Regions from separate parts of the Paenarthrobacter sp. TYUT067 genome, predicted to be linked through region 1. Evidence: predicted binding sites of a transcription regulator. Region 1 holds the regulator's gene; the other holds the start of a gene.
The links. The regulator HrcA, encoded in region 1, represses chaperone genes, less so after heat shock. The targets are predictions, from matches to a motif close to TTNGCACTCGNNNNNNNCGAGTGCNAA.
Positions count from the first base shown of each region.

Region 2: MOD31_RS06745 (FmdB family zinc ribbon protein) is a predicted target of HrcA. The motif match lies at 1,822-1,848, and genes of this name have one in related genera.

Region 1 covers NZ_JAMOIT010000019.1:95,176-100,085, forward strand. Annotated here, with positions in the region: gene hemW (radical SAM family heme chaperone HemW) at 1-673, shown strand, start outside; gene MOD31_RS17040 (DUF4870 domain-containing protein) at 726-1,139, opposite strand; gene MOD31_RS17045 (DUF3097 domain-containing protein) at 1,262-2,113, opposite strand; gene hrcA (heat-inducible transcriptional repressor HrcA) at 2,305-3,312, shown strand; gene dnaJ (molecular chaperone DnaJ) at 3,363-4,487, shown strand; gene MOD31_RS17060 (16S rRNA (uracil(1498)-N(3))-methyltransferase) at 4,490-4,910, shown strand, end outside.
Region 2 covers NZ_JAMOIT010000005.1:256,005-260,914, forward strand. Annotated here, with positions in the region: gene MOD31_RS06735 (DUF4011 domain-containing protein) at 1-598, shown strand, start outside; gene cpaB (Flp pilus assembly protein CpaB) at 625-1,434, opposite strand; gene MOD31_RS06745 (FmdB family zinc ribbon protein) at 1,499-1,762, opposite strand; gene MOD31_RS06750 (5-formyltetrahydrofolate cyclo-ligase) at 1,916-2,530, opposite strand; gene galU (UTP--glucose-1-phosphate uridylyltransferase GalU) at 2,660-3,565, shown strand; gene MOD31_RS06760 (GNAT family N-acetyltransferase) at 3,573-4,184, shown strand; gene MOD31_RS06765 (hypothetical protein) at 4,330-4,910, shown strand, end outside.

The DNA of each region.
Region 1 (4,910 bases):
CGGCCTCTCCGTGAGCCTGGACCTTATCTACGGCACCCCTGGAGAGTCCATGGGTGACTGGCAGCTGTCACTCGAAACCGCTTTGTCGTACCAGCCGGACCACATCAGTGCCTACGCTCTGATCGTTGAGGATGGCACTAAGCTGGCCGCCCAGATACGCCGGGGCGAGGTGCCTGGGATTGATGACGACGACCACGCCTCCAAATACGAGCTTGCCGACAAAATGATCTCCGAAGCGGGCTTGCACTGGTACGAGGTCAGCAACTGGTCGCGGACGCCGGACCAGGCTTGCCGGCACAATCTTGCCTACTGGCGGGGAGATGACTGGTGGGGTATCGGTCCAGGCGCCCACTCCCACGTGGGGGGTGTCCGGTGGTGGAACGTCAAGCACCCCACGGCGTACGCCTCGAGGCTCGGGAGCGCTAGCTCTCCGGCTGCCGGGCGGGAAACCCTCGATGCCGATACCCGGGAAGTCGAACGCATTATGCTGGAGGCACGGCTCGGCACAGGGTTGTCCGTAGATGCCTTGGACGCGATCGGACGGCACGCGATGGCCGGGCTTATTGCCGACGAATTGGTGGACCCTGTTCAGGCGTTCAAGGGCCGTTTGGTCCTTACGCTGAAGGGTCGTCTCCTGGCTGACGCCGTAGTTCGAAGGATCCTGCCCGACTGACCCGCGGGCTCATGCCCGTCGGAGCAAGCAGTCCTGGACGAGCGGAGGTGAGCTACTTAATCCAGCGCAGGTTGACCTTGTAACGGTGAGGCTGCCCGTGGTTTACCCTGATGCCCGCCGAGACGGAGAAACACGTCAGGGCAACCCAGATCGCGGTGGCGATGACGGCGAAGATGTTGCCGACCACAGGAAGAAGGACCAAAATGTTGGCCAGAACTGCTGCGATGGTGGGAGGCAGCGTGAAGTTCAGCGCTTCTTTGGATTCCTGTGCGGTGAACGGTCCACGATCCCGGAAAATCAGGTAAATCAGAAGGGACGGCAGGCATCCCAGGATGCCGCCAAAGTGGGCCAGAGTAGCCCATTGCCTGTCCTCGCTGGCTGTCAACGGGAGTGCGTTGGCAGGCGCGCCATGGTACTGGGGCCGGCCTGCGGCGCTGCCCGGTTCTTCAGGAGCGTTATCTGCCACGTTGTCTTCCCTTTGCTTTAAAGATGCTGCGGTGTTGCTGTCCCAGAATACCGGCACCGACGCACTTGCCGGGACCAACGCCCCGTTGACACGGTAGTTGCTGATACCTGAAGGACTCCACCTCAAGGAACCGTCAAAAAATCGATGACTTCTTCCACCCGTCCCAAGAGCGATGGCTCAAGGTCGGCATAGGTGCGGACTGCGCCCAGAAGGCGTTGCCAGCCCAAGCCTATGTCCTCAGGGGTCTCATGGGGCCAGCCGAACGCGCTGAGGATTCCGGTCTTCCAATCGATCCCGCGGGGTACGGCGGGCCAGGCCTCAATGCCCAGGACCTTGGGCCTGATCGCCTGCCAGACATCCACGTAGGGGTGTCCAACAATGAGGACGTTTCCCGCAGCCCCCGGCACTGTCATGGCGTCGGCAGCGATGCGGGACTCTTTGGACCCGGGGACTAGATGATCTACGAGGATGCCAAGCCTGCGCCCTGAGCCGGGATTGAAATCGGCGATGGCGGACTTCAGATCATCAACGCCATGCAGTGGCTCCACCACGATGCCCTCCACCCGGAGGTCGTCTCCCCAAACTTTCTCGACGAGCTCGGCGTCGTGCTTTCCTTCCACCCAAATGCGGCTGGCCTTGGCTACCTGTGCCCGTTGCCCCTGCACCCTCACGGATCCTGAAGCCGTCCGGCCGGACGGAACGGCGGATGCAGCGGTGCGGGGGGCGGGAGGCATCAAGCGGATAGCCTGACCTTCAAGCAGGAAGCCAAAGCCCAGCTGGAACGATTTGGTCTTTCCACGCCGGTCTTCCAAGGAGACCACGTGCATTCCGCCCGACTTCTCAACGCGGGTTACTTCACCCACCCAGCCCGACTGCACGTCCTCGAGGACCATTCCCCGCTGCACGGCTACTTCCGGCAGCTTCTGTTTGGCCGGAGCGGACAGATCCTGCGGGCCCCAATTGTTCAAAGCCAAGGGATTCCTACCTTTGTGCTGGTTTACGGTGCGGGCCGAAGCCGCCCGCGGCAGGTTTCAATGCTAACAACGGGGTGGCTCATACTAGACTTGTTAGCACTTGGGCATGTTGAGTGCTAAGTGTGGAGGTCTGAGCGGGATCCCGCGTTGACCGGTCGGAAGAACCATGGCAGTCGTCAGGAGGTGGAGCATTGAGTGAGCCGCGCAAGCTCGAAGTGCTGCGTGCCATCGTTGAGGATTACGTGCATTCCAGGGAACCTGTCGGGTCCAAGGCCCTCGTGGAGCGGCATCATCTTGGCGTTTCCAGCGCTACCATCAGGAATGACATGGCGGTTTTGGAAGAGGAAGGCCTGATTGCGGCGCCTCACACCAGTGCCGGTCGAATCCCCACTGACAAGGGCTATCGCCTTTTCGTTGACCGCATTTCGCAGGTCAAACCGCTCTCAGCGGCCGAGCGCAGGGCCATCCATTCTTTGCTCGAGGGCCCCGATGATGTCGACGACATCTTGGAGCGCACCGTAAGGCTTCTGTCACAGCTGACCAACCAGGTGGCCGTTGTGCAGTACCCGCATTCGAACCGCGCGCTTGTTCGCCACGTGGAATTCGTCCTCTTGGCCCCTCAACAGGTCCTCGTGGTCCTAATTGCGGACACCGGCAGCGTGGGGCAGAAGGTCATCGACGCTGGGTCCGATGTGAGCAATGAGGCCCTGATGCTCCTGAGGTCCCGGTTCCTGGGCAACATTGCCGGCACACAGCTGGCGCTTTTGCCTCAAGTGCTTCCTTCTGTCGTTGCGCTGTGTCCGCCGGAACTGCGCAGTCTGGCGCAGACGTTGGCCCAGGGGCTTCAATCGTTGAGCGACACCAGCCGCGAAGAGCGCATCCTGATGGCTGGAACGGCAAACCTGGCCCGCTCCAACGTTGACTTCCCCCTGAGCATAGGCCCTGTGCTGGAGGCACTCGAGGAACAAGTTGTCATGCTCCGGTTGTTATCTGACATGGGGGATGATCCCCGCGGCGTTACCGTGAGCATTGGACGCGAGAATCCCTACGATGGCTTGGCGGAGGCCTCCGTCGTAGCTACGGGCTATGGCTCCGGTGCCAAGGTGGGGATTCTTGGTCCCACACGCATGGACTATCCCACCACCATGGCAGCAGTACGAGCCGTGGCCCGTTACCTTTCCCGCATTCTCGGCGGCTAAACACCGGTCCGAGGAAACATCCGTAGTACAACAAGGAAGAGATACCGACTTTGAGCAGCCACTATGACGTTTTGGGAGTCTCGCCGGAAGCCACCGGGGAAGAGATCAAAAAGGCGTACCGCAAGTTGGCGCGGAAACTGCACCCCGACGTAAACCCCGGTGAAGATGTCGCGGAACAGTTCAAGGCCGTGACCCACGCCTACGAGGTGTTGTCCGATCCCCAAAAGCGCCGGGTCTATGATGCCACGGGCAATGAAAACGGCACTGACAACGGTTTCGGTGGCGGCTACGCCGGCCAGGGTTTTGCCTTCCAGGACATCTTCGACACCTTCTTTGGTGGCGGCGGTCAGGGCGGACCGGCCTCCCGGGTCCGGCGGGGCCAGGACGCGCTCATCAGCGTCCGCATCGATTTGAAGGACGCCGTCTTCGGCGTCAACAAGAAGCTTGAAGTGGATACCGCCGTGATCTGCCCCACGTGCGATGGCAGTTGCTGCCGCCCGGGCACCCACCCGGAACGCTGCGACATCTGCGGTGGCAGCGGCCAGGTCCAACGGGCAGTCCGTTCCATCCTGGGCCAGGTCATGACTGCCGCCCCTTGCGGTTCGTGTGAAGGCTTCGGCACAGTCATTAAGGACCCCTGCAACGAGTGCAATGGACAGGGCCGCATCCGCAGTCGTCGTTCCCTCACCATCAAGGTTCCGGCCGGTGTCGCCACTGGTACACGCATCCAGCTGTCCGGGCAGGGTGAAGCGGGCCCCGCTGGAGGCCCCGCCGGCGATCTCTATGTGGAGATCCGGGTCAACAACGACTCCATGTTCATGCGTGAAGGCGACGACCTCCACGCAACACTAAGTGTGCCCATGACCGCTGCGGCACTTGGCACCGAACTGCAGCTGGACACCTTCGACGGCGCGCAGGACATCGACGTCAAGGCCGGTACCCAATCCGGCGAAGTCATTACCCTGCGCGGCTTGGGTGTTACGCACCTCCGGGGTTACGGACGCGGCGACCTCAAGGTGCACTTGCACGTGGAGACCCCGACCAAGCTCGACCCCGCCCAGGAGGAACTCCTGCAGCAGCTCGCCAAGCTGCGCGGCGAGCAGTTTACCGAGGGAAAGCTGGTGGCAAGCGGCGGAATGTTCGCGAAGCTTCGGGACAAGCTCGGTAACCTGTAGCGGTGAGCAATCCGGTTTTCTTTACACCGGCGGGAAGCCTTAACCAGCTGATCCCCGGGTCCACATTTGTGTTGGAAGGTGCTGAGGCGCGCCATGCCGTCACCGTCAAGCGACTGGCCGTGGGTGAGCCCGTGGACATAGCCGACGGTTCGGGCATGCGGTTGACTGGCGCCGTGGTTGACGCCGGTTCCAGCACCCTCACAGTGAAGGCATCCGAGGTAGTCCTCGAGGACCAGCCGGCGGTCCGGCTGGTGCTGGTTCAGGCACTTGCCAAGGGCGATCGGGACGAACTCGCCATCGAGACTGCCACGGAACTCGGAATAGACGCCGTCATTCCGTGGCAGTCCGAGCGGGCGATCGTGCGTTGGAAAGGCGAACGGGCCGCCAAGGCGCACGCGAAGTGGCAGTCCGTGGTCACGGCGG
Region 2 (4,910 bases), on a different contig from region 1:
TGAAATCCCCACCCCCGTTGCCATCGAATCCGATGGTACTGAACGCTACCGGCGGATGAGCGTCCGTGAACGGAGCCGCCTGCGGCCGCAACTGTTGGAGCGCATGGGATGGCGCTATATGTCGCTCTGGACGATCGAGGTCTTCACCGATCCTTCGTCCTGCGCGGACCGGATAGGCTCCTACTTGGGCCTCGAGAATCACCTTGCACAGTCTGCCTCCACCCACAGTGGTTTCCTTCACGCCCCTGGGGAAGAATTGACCTCGGTAACTGACCAGCCTCTGTTGGCCGGAGATTCCGTTGAGCATGCTGAGGGTGAAGAACCTCAACACGACGTCCATGAAGCAGAGAATTCGAAAGAAGCACCACTGATGGATCAGGAAACAGGCGGCGAGGACCGCGCTACTGAGGAAACCGGCGAGAACACCGCTGGTCCTACGGAGGCGGCCGGGGAACCGAAGTCCCCGGCAGCCAAGACCGGCCCGAGCGGGATTCTGCCCACCAAGGCCGCTGAGGATGATCCCCGGCGGTGGGGCGATGACTCCAACTACGACCATGAGCAGTGGCTCAAGGAACAGAAACCCCCGCACTGGGGCTGAGCGGACAATGATCATTGATTAGCCCGCTAGGGGCTAACCAAAACAAAGAAAAGCTTGCCTTGCGTTGATGCGCCGGCAAGCTTTTCTGCTTGTTGAGGATCAGCCGCCACCACCACCAGACCGTCCGTGTCACCTGTACCCAGCCATTCACCGGGCTTGCCGCCCTGGGCTGACGTCCAGAGTACGGGTACAGGTCCTGCGAGGACTTGACTTTGCTGTGATTCGTCATAGGACCCCGCTGCCGTGAGGACCACTGATACCAGCTGACCGGGGGAGAGTAGCTGGATGGACGAAGGATCGGCCATCCGGAGGGGGACAGCTGCCGATCCCACGGGTGCGCCTGTCAGAAGGCCGGGTCCCAGCAGACTTGTCTCCGAAGGGATCTGTCCCTTACCCAGAGGGGACGCGAGTTGGCGGCCAACAAGGGCGCCGACGCTGTCCAAAGCTCCGCTGATCGCGAGATTGGGTGGTACCTCAACAGTGGTGAAGTCCGCTGCGGTGAGGTGGGTCCCCGTTGGAAGGTCCCGGGCTGCCACGAGGACGCTCACCTGTTGCTCAGACGCAGGGGTGAGTTCCTGGACTGCGATGCCGGCAGCCACGCATAACAGCAGCGCTACTGCCAAGCGGCGGTTACGTGCAATCCAGGAACCAAATCCCGTCCGGCGCCCGCGCTGACCTGAGCGCCCTCGTGGACGACCGCGGTTGAACCGTGAACTGGTCCGGGAGCGGGAATGCGGTTGCAGGGAGCGCGAAGGGCTGATGGGCGGCCAAGTACCGGCGGCTCGCGATGAGCGTTCAGCACGGGCGAGGAGGGCGCTGCGTGACATTTGTGGCATGCCGCCACGCTAGCCAGCTTCCCGGGCCGCAAACAGCGCCCGGTTGCCCTATGTGGAAAACCAGTTAGCTGCTTGCCGCTGCAGTTGCCGGTGCTGCTGAAGGCGCGGGTGTAGAGGCAGCAGGCGCCGCTGAAACAGTGCTGCCCTTGGCATCCCGGGAATCAGTCCGGTAAAATCCGGAGCCCTTGAAAACGACGCCGACGCTGTTGAACTTCTTCCGCAGGGCGCCTTTGCATTCGGGGCACTCCGTCAAGGAGCTGTCAGAGAAGGACTGGACGATGTCGAAGGCATGGTCACAGTCTTTGCAAGCGTATGCGTATGTGGGCACTGAGTTCCTCCTTTAGGACAAAGTTCAGGTCCTGGCAGCGTCGGTGGAGATAGTCCGCCTTAGCAGTCACAGGGCCTGAGTGCTAATTCTATCATCGGTCGCCGCAGGGCGTACCCTCGGTAGTTCCGGCCTCACTTGGTAAGCCGGCCACCATCAGCGCTGCTCGGCGTCGTCGCCGAGTTCAACCACTCCAGACGGTGTCAGCACTTGTCGCACGGGGCGATCAAAGGCCTCGGCGGGAATGGACCCCGAAGGTAACAAATCGTCGTCGAACACTACGGCGATGGTGGGCGGCCTGCCGCCGGAAGCATCCAGGCCCTGGAGGAGCCTGTCGTAATAGCCGCCTCCCTGGCCGATCCGGTTGCCGTCCCGGTCCACCGCCGTCGCGGGCATGAAGATCCCCGCGGTACCGGCAACTACCGAGCTCTCCAGCCGCTCACCCTCCGGCTCGTCTATCGGCGCAAAGGTGGACCGGACAAATGCTGTGTCAGGTGTCCAATACACCCAGCTCAAAAGCCGCCCCGGCTCGCAGACGGGCAGTAGCACCCGGTGCCCGGCCTTGTGCAGGGCTGTGATCAAAGGGATGGTGGGCGGCTCGAAAGCGACGCCCAGGTACACGGCAAAGGTCGAGGAAGCGCCGGGGGAGACCTTGGCCGCCCAGGCCGTGCCATGCTGTGCAAGGGACTCTCCAGCGCGAGCCAGGTGTTCAGGACTGAGGGCCCGCCTGTGCAGCCGCCGACTGCTGCGAATGTCTTCCTTCGATGCCATCTCTGTCCGTTCGGGTGGTTGTCGCGCGCCGGTTGAGCTGCAGAGGTTATCCACTGCGGAAAACCAAATGTGCTAACGACGCGGCGAGGGGTTTAGCCGTTGGTGTGTTCCGTCCGTTACATTAGTCCGGTGACTCTAGAAAACAACGCTGTCCGCAAGGCCGTCATTCCCGCAGCAGGCCTTGGCACCCGCTTCCTGCCCGCCACCAAGGCGATGCCAAAGGAAATGCTGCCCGTGGTGGACAAGCCTGCCATCCAGTATGTCGTCGAAGAAGCGGTCAAGGTGGGCCTGCATGACGTCCTGATGATTACAGGGCGCAGCAAGCGGGCACTCGAAGACCACTTTGACCGTGTGCCGGCTCTTGAGGCCACGCTTGCTGAAAAGGGCGACACCGCCAAGCTTGAAGCCATTCAGTCCGCCACCAACCTCGGTGATATCCACTACGTCCGCCAGGGCGACCCTAACGGCCTCGGTCATGCTGTCCTTCGTGCAAAGCAGCACGTTGGGTACGAGCCCTTCGCCGTTCTGCTCGGCGATGACCTGATCGATGCCCGTGAGGACCTGCTGAGCGAAATGATTGCTGTTCAGCAGAAGACCGGTGGTTCCGTTGTTGCACTCATCGAGGTCGAGCCTTCCAAGATCAGCGCCTATGGTTGCGCCGATGTTGAGGACAACGGTGAAGATGGCTACGTGCGCATCAAGCAACTCGTCGAAAAGCCTTCTCCGGAAGAGGCGCCCTCCAACCTTGCCGTGATTGGACGTTACGTGCTGCACCCGGCCGTGTTCGACGTCTTGGAGAAGACGGCTCCAGGTCGCGGCGGAGAAATCCAGCTGACCGATGCCCTTGAGGTGCTTGCTGCCGGCGAAGGTGAAGGTTACGGCGTCTACGGCGTTGTGTTCCGTGGCCGTCGTTACGACACCGGCGACAAGCTCAGCTACCTCAAGGCCTGCATCGAGCTTGCCTGCGAACGCGAAGACCTCGGTCCTGAGCTTCGCGAGTGGCTGCCCAACTTCACCGCCACACTTCCCAAATAGACAAATGATGTATGGCTCTGCGATCTGGCCGGTAACGCTGGAAAGCGGAGACCTGCTGCTCCGGCCCATCCGATACCGCGACAAGCGGGAATGGTCCGAAGTCCGTTCGCGGAACAGCGAGTGGCTGGCGCCGTGGGAGGCGTCCAACCCGGCTCCGGGTGGGCGCCTGCCCAGCTACCGTCAAATGGTGGGGTCCTTGAATGAGCAGGCCCGTCAGTCAACCGCTTTGCCGTTTCTCATAGTTGAGAGAACGGCCGGTTTTCACGAGCCGCAAATCGTCGGACAGTTGACGGTCTCATCCATCGTGTGGGGATCGGCCATGATGGCCACCCTCGGCTATTGGGTGGATAAGGACCGCGCCGGGCGTGGCATTGCGCCCACAGCGGTTGCGATGGCAACTGACCACTGCTTCCGGGTGCTGGGTCTGCACCGTATGGAAATCAACATCCGTCCAGAGAACTCTCCGAGTTTGAGGGTTGTGGAGAAGCTCGGATTCCGCGATGAAGGTTACCGGGAACGCTACCTGCACATCAACGGCGAATGGGCTGATCACCGCTCTTTTGCGTTGACGGCCGAGGAGGTGCCGGAAGGACTCCTGCGCAGGTGGCTGAGAGGATAAACGGGCAGGTCATCGGCCTTTTCGCTCATATCTCCAGTCATTTGCGGACTCGCCCACGACACACCGGCCGCAATGCCGCCGCACCCGGCGATTTGCTTCTACGGTTTTGAATGTGGACTTCCCTCTCAGCAGCTCAGTGATACTCGTGGTCACTGTCGCGCTGTGGATGGTCTGGGTGGCGCCCTATGTTTTGCGGAACAGGCGCCAACAAGTCCAAACGGCCACTGTTCCAGCAGAGGCTCTTGATGACGAACCAGACGAAACGCAGGCAGGGGTGGTACTGACTTTGGCACCTCAGCAGGAGAAACCGATGGAGACCATGCGCAGCAAAGCACCGGCGTCGCCCCAGGACTCCCCAGCGGCGGAGTCCTCGCTCCGGAAGGCGCCCCCTACGCCGTTCACTATCCGTTACGCCCGGCTCACGCTCGCCTTGGCAGGCCTGGCCCTGTTAGTTACGGCCGCGGTGTCAGGGGTTCTCAGAATTCTCGGCATCGGTTCTGTGTGGTTGCCGCTGGTTTCCCTCATTGGCGCTGTGCTGGCTGTCGTTACCTTGCGTAAGCTCGCCTTGCGGGACCTTCGTGAACGGCGGGCTCGCCGTGCGGCTCAGGCCTCACCCATCCCCACACCTGCCCGGTACTTGCCCAAGGAGCCGCTTGTCGCAGCGAAGGAAACCACGGTTTTTGACGCCGAAGCCTCTAGCCGTGAAGCTCCTCGATTGTCAGCCAA